One region of the Variovorax glacialis genome, then DNA from elsewhere that is predicted to be linked to it. Evidence: predicted binding sites of a transcription regulator. Region 1 holds the regulator's gene; the other holds the start of a gene.

Region 1 (9,846 bases):
TCCGCAGCCGGCAGACCAAGTCGAAGATGGAGGTCAAGTTCGATCGGATGGACTCCCTGGTGCGTGCCAACGAAAAGGACCCGGCACGCCGCGCCGCATCCATCAGCGCCGAGACCGCGGCCGAACTCGACCGGCTCAGCGACCAGATCCGCGTCGACCTGGCGGCCTGGCGCGACAGGCCGGTCGCGCAGCGCAATCCGAAGGAGAAGGCCGAACGCCTCGGCATGAGCGCGGCCAGCGAGAAGCGCATCGCCATCATCCACGCGCTCGTCGGCAATGTGCCCCGCAGCACGGAGGCCTATCGCAAGTCGCGCGAGTTCTACGAGGCGGCACTGAAGATCGAATCGGTCAATCACTGGGTGATGACGCAGTTCCTCTCGCTCGCGGCCATCCCCGCGCTGGCGCCGGACGACGGCGCGCTGACCGCGTTGCGCACCGAGTACGGCAAATGGTGGCTGGTGGCCTGGCAACTGGCGCAATGGCAATTGCGTACGGCCGCCATCACGGACCGGGTGTGGGCGCACGGCACGCTGGCGGAACTGGAACTGCTCAGCGCCGTCTACGGAGGCAACGCCTTCGAGCCCGGCGTCGCCAAGGATCGCATCGTCGAGCATTGCAGGCAGATTCGCGAATTGTCGACGGATTCGTTTCCGGTTCTCTCGACGCAGCGCCAGTTCAGGCGCTATGTGGATCACTGGTCGCGCATGCAGTGGGAAGGGCTGGCGCAGGCGGCGCTGGTAACGCTGGAAGGGCGCGAGGCTTGAGGCGCCTCCTTCAGACGGCCCTCAGAGCGCCTTCCGCAAATTGGCCGGCGCGATCCGCAGCGCCTCCCGGTACTTCGCCACGGTACGCCGCGCGCATTCGATGCCCTGCTCCTTGAGCATCTCGGAGATCTGGCTGTCCGACAGCGGTTTCTTCAGGTCCTCCGAACTCACGAACTGCTTGATCAGTGCGCGCACGGCGGTGCTCGATGCATTGCCGCCCGTTTCGGTGCCAAGCGCCGAGCCGAAGAAGTACTTGAGTTCGACCGTGCCGTAAGGCGTCGCCATGTACTTGGCGGTGGTCACGCGGCTGATGGTGGATTCGTGCAACCCGAGTTCGTCGGCGATCTCGCGCAGCACCAGCGGGCGCATGGCGAGTTCACCGTGCACAAAGAAGCTCTTCTGCCGCTCGACGATGGCGTTGGACACACGAAGGATGGTGTCGAAGCGCTGCTGGATGTTCTTGATGAACCAGCGTGCCTCCTGCAGGCGTTGCGACAGCGCCTGGCTGCCCTCGCCCTTGTGCTGCTTCAGCGCGCCGGCATAGATGTCGTGCACGCGCAGGCGCGGCATGACTTCGGGGTTGAGCATCACGCGGAACTTGGTGTTGGTGCCATTGCCGACGCGCGTGACGATCACGTCGGGCACGACCACGTTGCGCTCCACATCAACGAAGCGGCGCCCCGGCTTGGGCTCCAGCCTGGCGATGAGCTGCAGGGCGGCGCGCACTTCCTCTTCGTTGCTTCGCGTCAGCGTGGCCAGGCGCTTGAAGTCGCGGCGGGCGAGCAGCTCCATCGGCTGCTTGCAGATCGCGATCGCCGTCTTGCGCACCTGCGCCTCGTCATCGCTCTCGTCCTCGTCGGCGAGGGCGCGCAGCTGGATGGTCAGGCATTCGCCCAGGCTGCGCGCACCGACACCGGCCGGCTCCAGGCTCTGCAGCAGGCCGAGCGCGACCTGGAAGTGGTGCACGAGGTCGTCGAACTGGTCGTTGTCGTCGCCCGCGAGGCCCGACGCCAGGGCGGGCAGCGAGTCTTCGAGGTAGCCGTCCTCGTTGAGGGACTCGATCAGGAAGCGCAGCGCCGCCCGATCGGTTTCGCTCAGGCGCAATCCGAGTGCCTGCCGGTGCAGGAAGGACTGCAGCGACTCCTGGCTGCGCGCGAGTTCGGCCGCGTCCGTGCGCTCGTCGTCGCCGAGGTTGTTGGCGCGCGCCGGGGCGTCGCCGCCCCATTCGCTGTCGTCGGGCGCGAGGTCGATGGTGCCGTCGCCCTCCCAGTCGGGCTCGCCGTCGGCCGTGTCCGCCGTGGCGACTTCGGCTTCGCTGGTGGCAGCGACGGCGACTTCCGGGGCGGACGCCGACGGACCGGGCGCGAAATCACCCTCGCCATCGGCAAACCGGTCGTCGTCGCGAACAGGCGCATCGGCTGTCTCCAGCCCGAACTCCTCACGCGTAGCCTCTTCGGCCGTCCGCTCCAAGAACGGGTTGTCGTCCAGCATCTGCTCGACTTCCTGCGTCAGCTCAAGCGTGGAAAGCTGCAACAGCCGGATCGACTGCTGGAGCTGAGGCGTCAAAGCGAGATGCTGCGAAACCCGCAGCGACAAACCCTGCTTCATGGAAATAACGAAACCCTCTGGCCCAAAAGGCCGCCGCGCCCGGCCGCCCGTAGCGGCCGGCCTGCCCCCGGCAGGGGGTAGGCGAAGCACGAAGTGCGGAGCCTGGGGGCGAGCAACATGTTCACATCCGGAAATGTTCGCCGAGGTACACGCGTCGCACCTCGGCGTTGTCGACGATCTCGGCCGGCGTACCTTGTGCCAGGACATGCCCGTCGCTGATGATGAAAGCGTGATCGCAGATGCCCAGCGTCTCGCGCACGTTGTGGTCGGTGATCAGCACGCCGATGCCGCGTTCCTTCAGGAAATTGATGATCCGCTGGATCTCGATCACGGCGATCGGGTCGATGCCGGCGAAGGGTTCGTCGAGCAGGATGAAGCGCGGCTGCGTGGCCAGGGCGCGGGCGATTTCGACCCGGCGACGCTCGCCGCCGGACAAGGACAGGGCGGGCGAATCGCGCAGGTGGTCCACCCGCAGGTCGGCCAGCAGTTCGGTGAGGAGTTCCTCGATTCGCTGCTTCGACAGCGAAACCGGCCGACCGCTGGCGTCGGGCTCGCGTTGCAGTTCGAGCACGGCGCGGACGTTCTCCTCGACCGTGAGCTTGCGGAAGATCGATGCCTCCTGGGGAAGGTAGCTCAGGCCCATGCGCGCGCGGCGGTGGATCGGCATGTGCGCGATAGGCTCGCCGTCGATGGTGATGTCGCCGGCATCGGCCCGCACCAGGCCGACGATCATGTAGAAGGAGGTGGTCTTGCCGGCGCCGTTGGGGCCCAGCAGGCCGACGACTTCGCCCTTCTGCACGCCCAGCGACACGTCCTTGACGACCTTTCGGCTGCCATAGCTCTTCTGGAGCCCGCGCGCCTCGAGGCGGCTGCCCGGCGCGCCTGCGCCCTCGCTCATGCCTGCGGTTTCGATCACTTCTTGGCCTCTCCGCCCAGGGTGGTGGTGGCGCGCAACCCGGTGCCCGGTGCGGGGGCGGGTGCGGGCGCGGCGGCGGCCGGTTTTCCGCCGACGGCGGGTGCAGCCGGCGCGGCCTTGGGGGTGAGGATCGCCTTGACGCGACCACCCGGCTGGGTCGCCACGCCGGCGTTGGGCGGCAGCGAAGACCCGTTGACCGAGAAGGTGTCGTTGCTCTGGTCGTAGACGATCAGCGGTCCGCTGCTCTCGTCGTTGGGTGTCGCCCCGATCAGCCGGCGCATCACCGCGCGGCGGATGAACTTCACGTTGTCGGCACGGCTGTCGTATTCGATGACTTCGCCCTCGCCCTCGATCCACTCGTCAGGACCCGAGTCACGTTTCTGCTTGTAATAGGCCAGCTTGCCGGGTGCCGCGGTCACGACGCCGTATTGATAGCCCTCGGGATCCTGCCGAACGTCGATCTTGTCGCCACGGATGACGATCGTGCCCTTGGTCACCACGACGTTGCCCGTGAAGACGCTGGTCTGCTTGAGATCGTCGTAGCGCATCGAGTCCGCCTCGATGTTCATCGGCTTGGCGCGATCGGCCTTCTCCGCGTGCGCGCCCGATGCGAGCCCGGCCAGCGTCAAGGCGAGAAGCAGTCCACGGGCGAGTTGGCGAAAGGGAGATGAAGGTGGCGAGATCATAGAGGCACGAAACTTGCTCTGCATTGTATGCGGCCGGCGGATTCGGTCTGGACGCGCTCCGACAAAAAAAGCCCGCCGAAGCGGGCTTCACGTACGGACGGACGGATGGCCGGACCACCCGGCGCGTTCAACCCTTGTGGGCTTCGCCGATGAGGAAATCGACGGCCTGCAGGGCACGGTCGAGCGAACCGGCGGTATCGCCGTCCACGTACCAGCGGCCGGCCACGCCGAGCGCCGGCACGCCGGCGACCTGGTAGTCGCTGGTGAGCTGGGCAGCGCGCTTTGCCTTGCCGGAGACCGAGAAGGACTTGAACAGCTCGGCGAACTTCTTGGCGTCGAGGCCCGGCTGCTTTTCGACCCACGCGAGGATGGCCGCGTCGCCGGTCATCGGCACACGCTCCTTGTGAATCGCATTGAAGATCTTCAGCTGGAACTCGTCGACCTTGCCCATTGCTTCGAGCGTGTAGTACAGGCGCTGCTTGGCTTCGGTGTCGTTGCCGACGAAGGGGACCGGAATCCGCTTGAAATTGACGTACGGGGGCAGTTTCTTGACCCAGGCTTCGAGCTGCGGCTCGAAGGCCGCGCAATGCGGGCAGTTGTACGAGAAGAACTCGACCACCTCGACCTTGCCGGCCGGCGTGTCGACCGGCGCCGGCTTGCCGAGCACGATGTAGTCGGTGCCGGCCTTGGGCGGGCGTTGCTGGGCGTGCAAGGGAGCCACGAGCGGAAGAAGGCCCAGCGAGGCAGCGGCCAGCGAAAAGTCACGACGTTTCATTAAGAGGTTCTCCTGTCGGCTGAAAGAGCCCGCGCTTCGGGATGGAGTTCCCCGAGGGCGCGAAGTAAAGATAGGTGAAGGTTCAGCGCTGGACGCGGACCAGGGCCGATTCGAGGCCGCCGCTGTCGAGCCGCTCCTTGAGTTGATCGGCATCGTCCTTCTTGTTGAACGGACCTGCGCGCACGCGATAGACGGTGCGGCCGGCCTGCTCGCGCTCGGTCACGCGGGCTTCCACGCCCATCAGCGACAGCTTGGCGCGCTGCGCCTCGGCGTCTTCGGACGTGCGAAAGGCGCCAGCCTGCACGAAGTACATGAACGGGTCGGTGCTGCTGCTCGAACTGCCGCTGCTCGCGCCGGAGCGCGCCCTGGCGAGGTCGCCGAGCGGGTCGCTCGATGGCGTCGCGTTGGCCTCGGCCGGAACGGGCGCGGTGCGTGCCGTGCGCGGCGGCGTGGCGGCTGCGGTGTCGGTGCCGCGAGCGCCGGGGGCGACCACCACCGGAACGGGTCCGGAGGGCGGATTGAGCGGACCGACGGTCGCAGGTTGCGTCGCCGCCGCGGCCGTGGCGGGCGTCGGCGCCGGAGCCGCGCCGCGGGCCGGCGCAGCCGACTTGCCCGCGAGCGGTGCATTTGGATCCCAGTCGCGGTTCTTGCGCGCCTCGGCCTCGTCCTGCTCGGCGCCGCCGCGCTGGGTCTTGGTCATGAACGGGATCGGCACTTTGGTCACGTAGACCGCAATGCCGAGCGCCACGCCGAGCCCGAGCACCAGACCGATGATCAACCCGATGACGATGTTGCCGCTTTGTCTTTGTTTCATGGTGGAGGTCGAAATCACATCTTCTTCGGCGCGCTGACGCCGAGAACAGCGAGGCCATTGTGCAGCACCTGCGCGGTGGCCGCGACCAGCGCGAGGCGGGCCAGCTTCACCGGCTCCTCGTCGACCAGGATGCGCTCTGCGTCGTAGTAGCTGTGGTAGCTCGCGGCGAGTTCGCGCAGGTAGAAGGTGACATCGTGCGGCGCGAAATCCTTGGCCGCAGCGGTCAGCATGGCCGGGTACTTGGCGAGCTGCAGCAACAGCGCCTGCGAGGCAGCGCTCTGCACCGGCGAGAGATCGACGTCCGCCAGGGTGGCCACATCGCCGCCCCAGGCCGCCAGCACCGAGCAGATGCGCGCATGGGCGTACTGCACGTAGTAGACGGGGTTGTCGTTGTTCTGCGCGAGCGCCAGGTCGATGTCGAAGGTGTATTCGGTGTCGGGCTTGCGGCTCAGGAGGAAGAAGCGCACCGCATCGGTGCTGGTCCACTCAATGAGGTCGCGCAAGGTGACGTAGCTGCCGGCGCGCTTGCTGATCTTGACCTCTTCGCCGCCGCGCATGACGCGCACCATCGTGTGCAGCACGTAGTCGGGGTAGCCGGCCGGAATGCCGACACCGGCCGCCTGCAGGCCCGCGCGAACGCGTGCGATCGTGCCGTGGTGGTCGGTGCCCTGGATGTTGACCACCTTGTGGAAGCCGCGCTCCCACTTGGCGATGTGGTATGCGACGTCGGGCACGAAGTAGGTGTAGGTGCCGTCGCCCTTGCGCATGACGCGGTCCTTGTCGTCGCCATAGTCGGTCGACTTCAGCCACAGCGCGCCGTCCTGCTCGTAGGTCTTGCCGGCGTCGATCAGCTTCTGCACCGTCGCGTCGACGCGGCCGCTGGTGTAGAGGCTGGACTCGAGGTAGTAGTTGTCGAAGCGGACCTGGAAGGCCTTGAGGTCCAGGTCCTGCTCGTGGCGCAGGTAGGCGACGGCGAACTGGCGGATCGAGTTGATGTCGTCGACGTCGCCGCTGGCCGTGTATTCGCGGTCGTCCGAGCGCACGGTCTTCTTCGCCTTGAAGTCCTCGGCGATGTCGGCGATGTATTCGCCGTTGTAGGCCTGCTCGGGCCATCCTGCGTCGCCCGGCTTGAGGCCCTTGGCGCGCAATTGCGTGCTGTTCGCGAGCGTCTGGATCTGCACGCCCGCATCGTTGTAATAGAACTCGCGCCAGACGCTGTCGCCCTGCGTGGCGAGCAGGTTGCAGATGGCATCACCGAGCGCGGCCTGGCGCCCGTGGCCGACGTGCAAGGGGCCGGTCGGGTTGGCGGAGACGAACTCGACCAGCACGCGCTCGTCGCGGGCCGGCTGCTTGCCGAAGTCGGCGCCCGCTGCCAGCACTTCGCGCACGACCTGTTGCTTGGCGGTCGTTTTGAGGCGGATATTGAGGAAGCCGGGGCCGGCGATCTCGACCGCTTCGACCCACTGCGCGAAGGCAGGTGTGGCCTGCAGAGCGGCACGGAGTTCCTCGGCCAGCTCGCGCGGCTTGCGCTGGAGCGGCTTGGCGAGCTGCATCGCCGCGGTGCTTGCGAAGTCGCCGTGCGCCGCGACCTTGGGCGACTCGAAAGCGGCTTTGCTGCCGGCGCCGGGCGAGAGGGATTCGAGCGTGTTCGCGAGCGCCGCGAGCAGCTCCTGTTTGACCAATAGCATTTGCGAATTTTACCGGGGGCAAAACCGTCAGCCCCAACCATCGTCATCCAACAGGGAAGGTCGGCCGTTAGAGGGACAGCCCCGGGGCGGGGAAAACCGGTCACAACCCTTCCTCAAGGATTCATCCAACATGAAAAAGCTCCTTTCCCTCCTGGCTCTGGGCGCCTCCCTGTCGTTCGGCGCCGCACACGCGCAATCCACCTGTGACGCGCAGGCCGCGGACAAGAAGCTGAATGGCGCGGCCAAGAACAGCTTCGTCAAGAAGTGCGAGAAGGACGCCAAGGCTGCCGCGGCACCTACCTGCGCCTCGAAAGCGATCGACAAGAACGGCAAGCCGTTGGCGGGTGCCGCCAAGAACAGCTTCATGAAGAAGTGCGAGGCAGCATAGCTCGCCCCCAGGCTTGCTCACTTCGTGTAGCCGCCCACCCCCTACCGGGGGCAACACCTGCGGCCCGGCGGAGCCGGTTCCGCGATGTTTCTGGGCTCGCCCCCAGGCTTGCTCACTTCGTGTAGCCGCCTACCCCCTGCCGGGGGCAACACCTGCGGCCCGGCGGAGCCGGTTCCGCGGTGTTTCACAGACGCGCCGGGCTGGCGCCGGCTCATTGCTATTTGAGGACGCCGAAAAGGTTGTTGTAGTCGTCGGTCCAGGGCTCGAGGCCGGCGATCTGGTCGATTCGGGTGCTGGCCTGACTGATGGCGCCGCTGGTCAATCTGGTTGGGTCGCGGGCGACGAGGACCCAGTCGGTGTTGCGAAGGCCCTCGGCGGTCGGCTCGTCGTGGATGAGCGCGACGTGAAGGCCCTTGGCGAGGGCGATCTTTTCGACGACGGGGGCCAGCGCCAGGAATCGATTGGTGACGTGGAAGGCGATGATGCCTTCCGGACGCAGGTGCCGCAGGTAGACGTCCATCGCCTCGCTCGTGATGAGATGGATCGGGACCGAATCGCCTGAGAACGCATCGACGGCCAGCACGTCGAAGGCCTGCGGCGGTTCGCGCTCCAGTGCCAGGCGTGCGTCGCCGAGCACGCGTTCGATGCGGGCGGGGCTGTCGGCGAGGAAGCTGAATTCGCTGTCGGCCAGATCGAACACTTCCGGGTTGATCTCGTAGACGCGGTAGACGTCGCCGCGACGGCCGTACGTCGCCAGCGTGCCTGCTCCCAGGCCGATGAGGCCGACCCGTCGCGATGTGACGGGCGCTGACGCGATGGCCAGTCCGACGCCGGAGCTGGGCCCGTAGTACGTGGTGGGTTCGCGCCGGCGGTCGGGCGCCAGGTACTGCTCGCCGTGCTTGACCGAGCCGTGGTACATCTGGCGCACGCGGTCCTTCGCATCGCCCCGCAGCATGTCGAGCGTGACCAGCGTGCCGTAGAAGTTACGCTGCATGCGTCGCGCGCCCGTCGCATCGCCTTCCACCTGCAGGACGAGGAACCACGCACAGGCGCCCGCCAAGGCGAGCGAGGCCGCCATGCCGATGCGACGCTGCCGCCAGAGCACCGCCGCAATCAGCGCGCACAGCGTGAGGCCGACGCCGAGTTCGTAATACGCGGGCAGCACATGCGGCGCGACCAGACCCACGCTCACCCCGCCCAGGGCGCCGCCGAGCGACAGCATCAGGTAGAAGCGCGTCAGGTACGCGCTGCCGGGCCGCAGCAGTGACATCTCCCCATGCAGGAACATGCAGAGCGCGAACAGGCCGACGACGTAGATCGGCAGCGCCGTCCGCAGATTGGTACCCAGGTTGTTCTGCAGACCGAACGCGCACAGCGCCAGCATCACCGCCGCGAGGGGCACGAAGACCGCGCGGCGATACCAGCGATCGCTCTCGAAGGTCAGCACGAAAGTCAGCAGGTAGACCGACAGCGGCAGCACCCACAAGAAGGGAATGGCCGCGACGTTCTGCGTGATGTGGTTCGTGATGGCGAGCAGCAGCCATGAGCCGAGCGCGGGCAGGGCGAGCCACATCAGGTGATTGCCGACGCCGGGCCTGGCCGCCGTCGGCGTCTCGTCGACGCTTGTCTTGCTCGCCGTCGGTCGTGCGGGCGTTGCCCAGTGCCGCGCCACGTACAGCGTGGTGCCGGCGCACAGCGCCGCGAACACGCCATAGGCCAGCGACCAGCCCCAGGCCTGCTGCACCACCGTGCTGCGCGGCTCGATCAACACCGGGTAGCTCAGCAGCGAGGCCAGCGAGGCGAAGTTGGACAACGAGAAGTAGCGGTACACCTGCGCGCCCCAGGGCGTGCGTGCGACCCACGACTGGACCAGCGGCCCGGTGGTCGACAGCAGGAAATACGGCAGGCCGATCGTTCCGAGCAGCAGCCCGAGGATCCACAGCGTCGGGTCTTCGGCGCCGGTGGGCTTCCAGCGCGCGCTGGTCACGATCGGCAGGAAGGCCAGGCTCGCCAGCAGCAGGCCGATGTGCAGCCGCGCTTGTGTACGCGCGCCGAGCCGGCGGGTGGTCCAGTCCGAATATGCGTAGCCCGCGAGCAGGACGACCTGGAAGAAGACCATGCAGATCGACCACACCGCCGCCGATCCGCCGAACCACGGCAGGATCTGCTTGGCGATCAGCGGCTGGACGAGAAAGAGCAGGAAGGCG
Region 2 (9,846 bases), on a different contig from region 1:
TCGTGATCGTCGCGCAACTCATCGGCGTCGCGCCGGGGCAGTTCATTGCGATCGTGGCCTTCACGCAGCTCAGCGAAAGCCTGCAGCATGCCAACCTCCGGTTGAGCTTCGGCGCGATCGGCGAGCGGCTCTGGATCAGTCCGCGCTTTCATCGCGTGCACCACAGCATCGGGATCGGGCACGAATCGAAAGGGCCGAAGACCCTCGGCGGACACAACTTCGGAGTGCTGCTGCCGTGGTGGGACATGCTGTTCAGGACCGTCAACTTCGAACATCGCTACGACCCCACCGGCATCCGCGACCAGGTCGAGCCTGACGAACGCGGTCGCGTCAAGGACTACGGACTCGGCTTCTGGTCGCAGCAATGGCTGGGCCTCAAGCGCCTGGCCGGCAGGGGTTGACGGCGCCTTGACGCGCTGGCGTTATCCTCGGCGTCGATGCGGCTCCTCCTCGATTCATTCTGGCGTTCGGTTGCCTATTGCATGCACCCTCGGGTGATCGTGCTTTCCCTCCTGCCGCTGGGGCTCATGGTGGTGCTCGCGGCCGTCTTCGGCTATTTCTACTGGGACGCCTCCGTCGCCTGGACGCGCCAGGCACTCGACGCATGGCCCCTGCTGTCCAGCTTCTGGGGCTGGATCGGCCGCCTGTTTTCGGGCGATGTCACGGCCATGCTGGCACCGCTGCTGGTGGTGTTCGCGGCCACGCCGCTCATCGTGGTGGTGTCGCTGCTGATCGTCGCCGGGTTCATGGCGCCGGCGCTGACCCGCCTGGTGGCCGAGCGGCGCTTTCCCGCGCTCGAGCAGAAGAAGGGCGCGTCCTTCTTCGGCAGCGTGGCCCGCTCGCTCGGGCTGACGGTTCTGGCGATGCTGGCGCTCGTCGTGTCGATGCCGCTCTGGCTCATTCCGCCGCTCGTCCTCATCCTGCCGCCGCTCATCTGGGGCTGGCTGACTTATCGCGTGATGAGCTTCGACGCGCTCGCCGAGCATGCGAGCCCGGAGGAGCGCGACGAACTCCTGCGCAGGCATCGTCTGCCGCTGCTCGGTGTCGGCGTGCTGTGCGGCTACCTCGGCGCGGCACCGGCCATCGTGTGGGCGTCGGGCTTGCTCTTCGCTGCCGCCTTCTTCGTGCTCGTCCCCATCGCGATCTGGATCTACACGCTGGTGTTCGCCTTTTCGGCGCTGTGGTTCGCCCACTATTGCCTCGATGCGCTCGCGCAACTGCGAATGCAGCGTGCGGCCGCTGCTGTTTCACCACCCGCGGTCGAGTTGGCGGATGCCAACGCGGCCGCAAGCCAATGGGGTGCCCCATGAGTCGTTCATTCGGTTTGATCGTCGTCGGCGACGAAATCCTTTCCGGCAAGCGCGTCGACAAGCACATGCCGAAGGTCATCGAGCTGCTCGCGGCGCGCGGGCTGGAGCTCGGATGGGCCGAATACGTGGGCGACGTGCCCGTGCGCATCACGGCGGCGCTCGCGCGTGCCTTCGCGTCCGGGGACATCGTGTTCTCCACCGGCGGCATCGGCGCCACCCCCGACGACCACACGCGCCAGTGCGCGGCCGCGGCGCTCGGCGTGCCGCTCGGCCTGCATCCCGAGGCCGAGGTGCTGATCCGCGAACGCATGCAGGACACGGCGCGCGAGCAGGGCACCGTCTACGAGCCCGACCGGCCGGACAACGTGCACCGGCTCAACATGGGCGTCTTCCCGCTCGGCGCGAAGATCATCCGCAACCCGTACAACAAGATCCCCGGCTTCAGCGTCGGCGACGTGCATTTCGTTCCGGGCTTTCCGGTGATGGCTTGGCCGATGATCGAATCGGTGCTCGACGAACGCTATGCCGATCTCTTCGCGCGCGGGCGCGCCGCCGAACGATCGGTGATCGTCTACGGTGCCATGGAAGCCACGCTGACGCCGCTGATGGAGGCCATCGAGCGGGCCCATCCGGGCATCAAGGTGTTCAGCCTGCCGAGCGTCGATCATGCCGAACATGGCCGGCATATCGAGCTCGGCGTCAAGGGTGATGCCGACCGCATCGGGGCCGCCTACGCGCAGCTCCTGGCGGGCTTGCACGGCTTTAATGCGCGCCTTGGCCCCGAAATGGTGCGCTGATTTGGTGCGCACCAATTTGGTTACAACTCGCCTGTTTTTGGGGTCTGGCGGCTGCGCCAAACCCCCCTCGGCTGCAGTGACAATGGCACAGAAACTGCATTCCGGATTACCCGTACTTCCAACCACTATCCAAACCAGGAGAACCTGATGGCAAAGACCGTCGCCGATGTACTCAAACTCGTCAAGGAAAACGAGGTCAAGTTCGTCGACTTTCGCTTCACCGACACCCGCGGCAAGGAACAGCACGTGACCGTGCCGGTTTCCGCGTTCGACGAGGACAAGTTCACCGCGGGCCACGCCTTCGATGGTTCGTCGATCGCCGGTTGGAAGGGCATCGAAGCGTCGGACATGCAGCTCATGCCCGACCCGAATACGGCCAACATCGACCCCTTTTTCGAGGAAACGACGCTGATCCTGACCTGTGACGTGGTCGACCCGTCGGACGGCAAGCCCTACGAGCGCGACCCGCGTTCGCTCGCCAAGCGCGCCGAGGCCTACATGAAGGCATCGGGCCTGGGCGACACCGCCTACTTCGGACCGGAACCCGAATTCTTCGTGTTCGACGGCGTGCGCTGGCAGAACGACATGTCCGGCTGCTCCGTGAAGATCGAGTCGGAAGAAGCGGCCTGGAACACCGGCAAGGAATTCGAGCACGGCAACACGGGCCACCGCCCGGCCGTCAAGGGTGGCTACTTCCCCGTGCCCCCGGTCGACAGCTTCCAGGACATGCGCTCCGAAATGTGCCTGGTGCTCGAATCGCTCGGCATCCCGGTCGAAGTGCATCACCACGAAGTGGCGAACGCAGGCCAGATGGAACTCGGCACCAAGTTCAGCACGCTGATCCAGCGCGCCGACTGGGTGCAACTGCAGAAGTACGTGATCCACAACGTGGCCCATGCCTACGGCAAGACCGCCACCTTCATGCCCAAGCCGATCGTCGGTGACAACGGCTCCGGCATGCACGTGCACCAGTCGGTCTGGAAGGACGGCAAGAACCTGTTCGCAGGCGACGGCTATGCCGGCCTGAGCGAGTTCGCGCTGCACTACATCGGCGGCATCATCAAGCACGCCCGTGCGCTGAACGCCATCACGAACCCCGGCACCAACAGCTACAAGCGCCTGGTGCCTGGCTTTGAAGCGCCGGTGAAGCTGGCCTACTCGGCCAAGAACCGCTCCGCCTCGATCCGCATTCCGTTCGTGGCCAACCCGAAGGGCCGCCGCGTCGAAGCGCGCTTCCCGGATCCGCTGATGAACCCGTACCTCGGTTTCGCGGCGCTGCTGATGGCCGGCCTCGACGGCGTGGAAAACAAGATCCACCCGGGCGAAGCCGCCAGCAAGGACCTCTACCACCTGCCACCGGAAGAAGACGCGCTGATCCCGACCGTGTGCCACAGCCTCGACCAGGCACTGGACTACCTCGACAAGGACCGTGCCTTCCTCACCAAGGGCGGCGTGTTCACCGATGCCTACATCGACGCGTACATCGACCTCAAGATGCAGGAAGTCACCCGCTTCCGCATGGCGACGCATCCGGTCGAGTTCGACATGTACTATTCGCTCTGATGCTCGCCCCCAGGCTGCGCGCACTTCGTGCGGGCTTGATGCTCACCCCCAGGCTGCGCGCACTTCGTGTCGCTTCGCCTACCCCCTGACCGGGGGCGGGCCGGCCGCTTCGGGCGGCCGGGCGCGGCGGCCCTTGCGAACGGGATCGTCGCGGTGCATGGGGCGTTAAAAAGGACGGCTTTTGCCGTCCTTTTTCTTTTTGTACGGGTAGGAACACCAGCACGGCACACGTATCGATTTGCACGAAAATGCCGCTTTGCCGGGCACTCCTCCATGACCATGAAGACTCTCTCCGTTTTGCTGCTGACCGCCCTCGCTGCGGTCGGCTTTCACGTGCAGGCACAGGCGCAGGAGCGCGTCTGGCGCTGCGGCAACGAATACACGAACAACGCCGCCCAGGCGCAACAGCGCGGGTGCAAGCTGATGGAAGGCGGTAACGTCACTGTCGTGCAGGGCGCCCGGCCGATCGCTTCCGCGGCGTCGAACAGCGCGGTTCGCTCTTCCGCCACCAGCCCGGCGGGCAGTCCGCGCGTAGAGGGTGTCGACCAGCGCGCGCGGGACGGCGAAGCCCGCTCGGTGCTCGAATCCGAACTCAGGAAGGCACAGGACCGCCAGGCCCAGTTGCTGAAGGAATACAACAACGGCGAGCCCGAGAAGCAGGGCAGCGAGAGCAAGAACTACCAGAAGTACCTCGACCGCGTGGCCGAGATGAAGGCAGAGCTCGCGCGCAACGAGAGCGACATCGCCGGCATCCAGCGCGAGATTGGCCGATTGAAATGATGCTCGCCCCCAGGCCGCGCGCACTTCGTGTCGCTTCGCCTACCCCCTGCCGGGGGCAACGCCGGTGGACCGGCAGAGCTGGTTCCACGGCGTTTCGGGAAGGGGCTTGCGCGCGTGGCTTTTGGTAAATCTGCCGGGGCTGGCAAGCGCTTTCAGGCCTTCGATCTTCTCTCGACGCTGATTGCGGTGGTGCGCATCGACGGGTCGGTGCTGTTTGCGAACTCCGGCCTCGAGGATGCGCTTGGGACCTCGCGCCGCACGCTCGAGGGCTCGCAGTTCGGCGCTTGCTTCCATGAGCCGCAAGTGCTGCGTACGGCCATCGACGGCGCGCGTAGCAACGACTTCGCGACGCTGCGCTACGAGGCGCTTCTGCGCCGCGTGAATCACGAATTGATGCCAGTGCAGGTGACGCTCGCGCAGAGCGACAAGGCGGGCGAACTCATCATCGAGATGTCTCCGCTCGAACAGCAGGTGAAGCAGGATCGCGAAGAGCGACTGCTCGACCAGGCGCAGGCCAACAAGGAGCTGATCCGCAATCTCGCGCACGAGATCAAGAATCCGCTCGGCGGCATCCGTGGCGCGGCGCAACTGCTGCAGATGGAAGTCGAGTCGCGCGACCTCATCGAATACACGCAGGTCATCATCCACGAGGCCGACCGGTTGCAGACGCTGGTCGATCGACTGCTCGCGCCGCATCGGCGGCCGCACGTGGTGGGCGACGTCAACATCCACGAGGTTTGCGAGCGCGTGCGGTCGGTGATCCTTGCCGAGTTTCCGCGCGACCTGCACATAGAGCGCGACTTCGACGTGTCGATCCCGGAATTTCGCGGCGACCGCGAGCAGCTCATCCAGGCCACGCTCAACATTGTCCACAACGCCGCGCAGGCACTGGCGGAACGGCGTGCCGCAGGGGATGCGCAGATCACCTTCAGGACCCGCATCGCGCGCCAGGTTATCTTCAATAAGCAGTGGTATCGATTGGCACTGGAATTGCATGTCATCGACAATGGACCGGGCGTGCCGGACGCGATCAAGGACCGAATCTTTTACCCGCTGGTGTCGGGCAGGGAAGGCGGGACGGGCTTGGGATTGACGCTTGCGCAGACTTTTGTGCAGCAGCATCACGGCGTGATCGAAGTCGACAGCGTTCCGGGTCGGACCGATTTCAAGATATTGATACCGCTGCCCTAGCAGCCACGCAACAAGGAGCTGCATGAAGCCGATCTGGATAGTGGATGATGACCAATCGATCCGCTTTGTGCTGGAAAAAGCGCTACTGCGCGAAGACCTGCCAACCCGTAGCTTCACCAACACGCGCGAAGTTCTTGCCGCCCTCGAAGCGGCAGCCGACGACGAACTGCAGGGCCCGCAGGTCCTGGTGAGCGACATCCGGATGCCCGGTGGGTCGGGCCTCGATCTGCTCGACAAGATCAAGGCCAAGCACCCCGGGCTCCCGGTCATCATCATGACCGCGTTCTCCGATCTGGACAGCGCCGTCTCGGCCTTCCAGGGCGGTGCGTTCGAGTACCTGCCGAAGCCCTTCGACCTGCCGCGCGCGGTGGAACTGATCCGTCGCGCCGTCGATGAAAGCCAGCGCGAGGAAGTCGCCGAGGAACGCATGGCGGCGGCCCCCGAGATGCTTGGACAGGCCCCGGCAATGCAGGACGTCTTCCGCGCGATCGGACGGCTGTCGCAAAGCAACGTGACAGTCCTGATCACGGGCGAATCGGGCTCAGGCAAGGAACTCGTCGCGCGCGCGCTGCACAAGCATTCGCCGCGCGCTAGCGGACCCTTCGTCGCGATCAACACCGCGGCGATTCCGAAGGACCTTCTCGAAAGCGAACTGTTCGGCCACGAGCGCGGCGCCTTCACCGGCGCACAGACGATGCGGCGCGGCCGCTTCGAACAGGCCGAGGGCGGCACGCTGTTTCTCGACGAGATCGGCGACATGCCCTTCGATCTCCAAACGCGTCTGCTGCGCGTATTGAGCGATGGGCATTTCTACCGCGTCGGGGGCCACAACTCCGTCAAGGCCAACGTTCGCGTGATCGCGGCGACGCACCAGGACCTGGAGCAGCGCGTCAAGATTGGCGGTTTCCGCGAAGACCTTTTCCATCGGCTCAACGTGATCCGGTTGCGGCTGCCCGCATTGCGCGAACGCGGCGAGGACGTACCCGCGCTCACGCGCCATTTCCTCCAGCAAAGTGCCAAGCAGCTCGGCGTCGAGCCGAAGCGCATTTCGGACGCGGCGCTTGCGCAGCTGGCGACCTTCGGCTTTCCCGGCAACGTGCGGCAGCTCGAGAACATCTGCCACTGGTTGACGGTGATGGCGCCCGCGCAGCTCATCGAGGCCAAGGACTTGCCGCCCGAGGTGATGGCTGGCGCGCATGTCGATCCGCCCGCAGCGGTCGCAGTGGCGCCGGCATCGACGGCCGAGCGCGAGCCACTGGCCGCGGGCCCGGCGGCTGCACTGGCGCCCGCGACCGTGTCCGCCCAGGCCGCAGGTGCGCCAGCTCCGGTCGCGTGGGAGAGCGGGCTCGAATCGGAAGCGCAGAGCATGCTGGCGGCAGGACGTACCGACGTCTGGGATGCGCTCTCGCGACGCTTCGAATCGCGGCTGATCCTGACGGCTCTGGCAAACACGCGGGGACGTCGCATCGAGGCCGCGCAGAAGCTCGGCATCGGCCGAAACACCATCACGCGCAAGATCCAGGAACTCGGCCTGGAATGAACGGATGATCGACGGCGGTCAGCGGTTGCGCTGACCCACCGTCAGGGTGTCCAGCTGGAACTGTCCGCTCTTGTCCCAGAGCCACGTGTCGACGTAGGTATGGGCGCCCACTTTGCCGGGGCTCGGCAAGGGTGAAGCATCCTTGATCAGCTTCTCGATCATCGGGGCCACTTCCGGCGCATGGCTCGGCGTGCGGCTGAAGTACACGCCCGTGACCTTGCCCGTGCTGTCTATCTCCGTCTCGGTCACGACCACCGCATACACGAGCGGCGGAATCTTCCCCTTGTAGATGCGCTTGGGGTAAGTCTTGTAGATGTACGCCGCGCCGACCTTGCGATAGGCCTTGATGGCGGGTGTCTGCTGCGTGATGAGCCTCTCGGGCGGCCCCTGCGCAGCCGGGGTATCGGCCTTCGCGCCTTCCGCGGGCGCCTCGGTCTTCTTCCCATCCTGTTTCAGTGCCTCGCAGCCTGCAAGGCCGAGGGAGACGACGAGAAATGCCAGGATGAGATTGTTTTTCATGGTGTCAGGTCCAGTATCACAGGGGCATGATCGCTTGGCTTTTCCCACTTGCGCGGCACGCGGTCGATCACGCAGCCCTTGACGCGCGGGACCAGCGGTTGGCTCACCAGGATGTGGTCGATGCGCAATCCGCGGTTCTTCTGATAGCCCAGCATGCGGTAGTCCCACCACGAGTAGCTCTTCTCGGGCTGCTCGAAGAGGCGGAAGCTGTCGGTCATGCCCAGCTTCAGCAAGTCCTTGAAGTGGTCGCGCTCGGCGGTCGTGTGGTGGATCGTCTCCTTGAGTCCGACCGGGTCGAAGCTGTCGCGGTCTTCCGGCGCGATGTTGAAGTCGCCGAGCAGCACGAGGTCGGGGTGTGCGACCAGTTCCTCGCGCAGCCAGTCGCGCAATGCGCTCAGCCAGCGCAGCTTGTATTCGAACTTGTCGGTGCCGGGCGCCTGGCCGTTGACGAAGTAGCCGTTGACCACGCGAAGCTCGCCGGCCGGCGTGTCGATGGTCGCGCTGATGACGCGTGAGTGCTCGTCGGTGAACCCGCCGATGTTCTTCACCACCTCGCGCACCGGTGCCAGGCTCAGGATCGCGACACCGTTGTAGGTCTTCTGGCCGAACACGGCGGCGTCATAGCCGGCCGACTTCAACACCTCGAGCGGAAACTTGTCGTCGCTCATCTTGAGTTCCTGCAGGCACAGCACATCGACGGGGTTGGCGATGAGCCAGTCGAGCACATGCTGCAGCCGTGCGGTCAGGGAGTTGACGTTCCAGGTGGCGATTTTCATTGGGGTTATAGGCGCAGGCGCGTGGCGTCGCTGTAACGAAGTTTTGAGGAATCAGCGTCGTTCGAGCGTGACGAAGCTGAACGGAAGACCGCTGGCGGCGGTGTGAGATTCGCGCGCGACTTCGTGCCAGCCAGCGTCGAATTTCGGCGCCCATGTATCGCCTTCGAAGTCGCGTTCGATCTCGGTCACCACGGCGCGTCGAGCAAGGGGCTCGGCCTCCGCATAGATCTGCGCGCCGCCGATCACCCAGGCTTCGGGCGAGTCGTCGCGCTCGCAGATCGACAAGGCGGTTTGCAGGCTCGACGCCCGCTCCGCACCGTCGCCCTGCCAGTCCGGCTGTCGCGTGATGACGATGTTGCGGCGTCCGGGCAGCGGACGGAACCGCGGCGGCAGCGAATCCCAAGTCTTCCGCCCCATGATCACCGGCGCCCCGCCTGTCTGCTTCTTGAAATGCGCCAGGTCTTCCGGCAGATGCCAGGGCATCACGCCGTTGAGGCCGATCACGCCGTTGCTGGCGCGGGCGAGGATCAGGTTGATGCGCATCGCGATCAGACGGCCACCGGGGCCTTGATGGGCGGGTGGGGGTCGTAGTCGATGACCTCAAAGTCCTCGTACGCGTAGTCGAAGATCGACGGCGGCTTGCGCTTGATCACCAGGGTCGGGTAGGGCCGGGGTTCGCGGCTCAGTTGCAGCGCCACCTGCTCTGCGTGGTTGCTGTAGATGTGGCAATCGCCACCGGTCCAGATGAAGTCGCCGACGTCGAGATCGCACTGCTGCGCGATCATGTGCGTGAGCAGGGCGTAGCTCGCGATGTTGAAAGGCACGCCAAGGAAGATGTCCGCGCTGCGCTGGTAGAGCTGGCAACTGAGCTTGCCCCGCTCGCCGGCGGCTTGCGGCGGCGCCACGTAGAACTGGAAGAACGCGTGGCACGGCATCAGCGCCATCTTCGACAGCTCGGCCACGTTCCACGCGCTCACGATGATGCGGCGTGAATCGGGGTTGCTCCCGAGCGTGTCGATCACCTGCTGGATCTGGTCGATGTGGCCGCCGTCCGGCGTCGGCCAGCTGCGCCACTGCACGCCGTACACCGGTCCGAGGTCGCCGTCCTCGCGCGCCCACTCGTCCCAGATCGTGACGCCACGCTCCTTCAGCCAGTTGTTGTCGCTCGATCCGGTCAGGAACCACAACAGCTCCTGGATGATGGATTTGAGGTGCACCTTCTTCGTGGTGACCAGCGGAAAACCTTCGTTGAGGTCGAAGCGCATCTGGTAGCCGAACACGCTCTTCGTGCCGGTGCCGGTGCGGTCGCCTTTCTGCACGCCCGTCGTATCGACGTGGCGCATGAAGTCTTCGTATTGGGAGCGGATGGG

Evidence for each region. Region 1 encodes sigma-54, which starts transcription at its own class of promoters, with help from an activator protein. Its sites were predicted from a motif close to TGGCANGNAANCTGCTTT; they were not measured.
Region 2: glnA (type I glutamate--ammonia ligase) is a predicted target of sigma-54. The motif match lies at 2,191-2,208, and genes of this name have one in related genera.

What each region holds. Positions count from the first base shown of each region.
Region 1 covers NZ_JBPJZT010000017.1:3,740-13,585, reverse strand. Annotated here, with positions in the region: gene ACSFBL_RS29350 (CHAT domain-containing protein) at 1-764, shown strand, start outside; gene ACSFBL_RS29345 (RNA polymerase factor sigma-54) at 786-2,372, opposite strand; gene lptB (LPS export ABC transporter ATP-binding protein) at 2,494-3,270, opposite strand; gene lptA (lipopolysaccharide transport periplasmic protein LptA) at 3,285-3,974, opposite strand; gene ACSFBL_RS29330 (thiol:disulfide interchange protein DsbA/DsbL) at 4,102-4,749, opposite strand; gene ACSFBL_RS29325 (SPOR domain-containing protein) at 4,832-5,563, opposite strand; gene argS (arginine--tRNA ligase) at 5,578-7,251, opposite strand; gene ACSFBL_RS29315 (hypothetical protein) at 7,382-7,639, shown strand; gene ACSFBL_RS29310 (fused MFS/spermidine synthase) at 7,857-9,846, opposite strand, start outside.
Region 2 covers NZ_JBPJZT010000003.1:271,187-281,032, reverse strand. Annotated here, with positions in the region: gene ACSFBL_RS09945 (sterol desaturase family protein) at 1-401, shown strand, start outside; gene ACSFBL_RS09940 (EI24 domain-containing protein) at 438-1,310, shown strand; gene ACSFBL_RS09935 (competence/damage-inducible protein A) at 1,307-2,107, shown strand; gene glnA (type I glutamate--ammonia ligase) at 2,255-3,670, shown strand; gene ACSFBL_RS09925 (hypothetical protein) at 3,950-4,450, shown strand; gene glnL (nitrogen regulation protein NR(II)) at 4,565-5,641, shown strand; gene ntrC (nitrogen regulation protein NR(I)) at 5,664-7,181, shown strand; gene ACSFBL_RS09910 (hypothetical protein) at 7,200-7,700, opposite strand; gene xth (exodeoxyribonuclease III) at 7,697-8,476, opposite strand; gene ACSFBL_RS09900 (dihydrofolate reductase) at 8,528-9,019, opposite strand; gene ACSFBL_RS09895 (thymidylate synthase) at 9,025-9,846, opposite strand, start outside.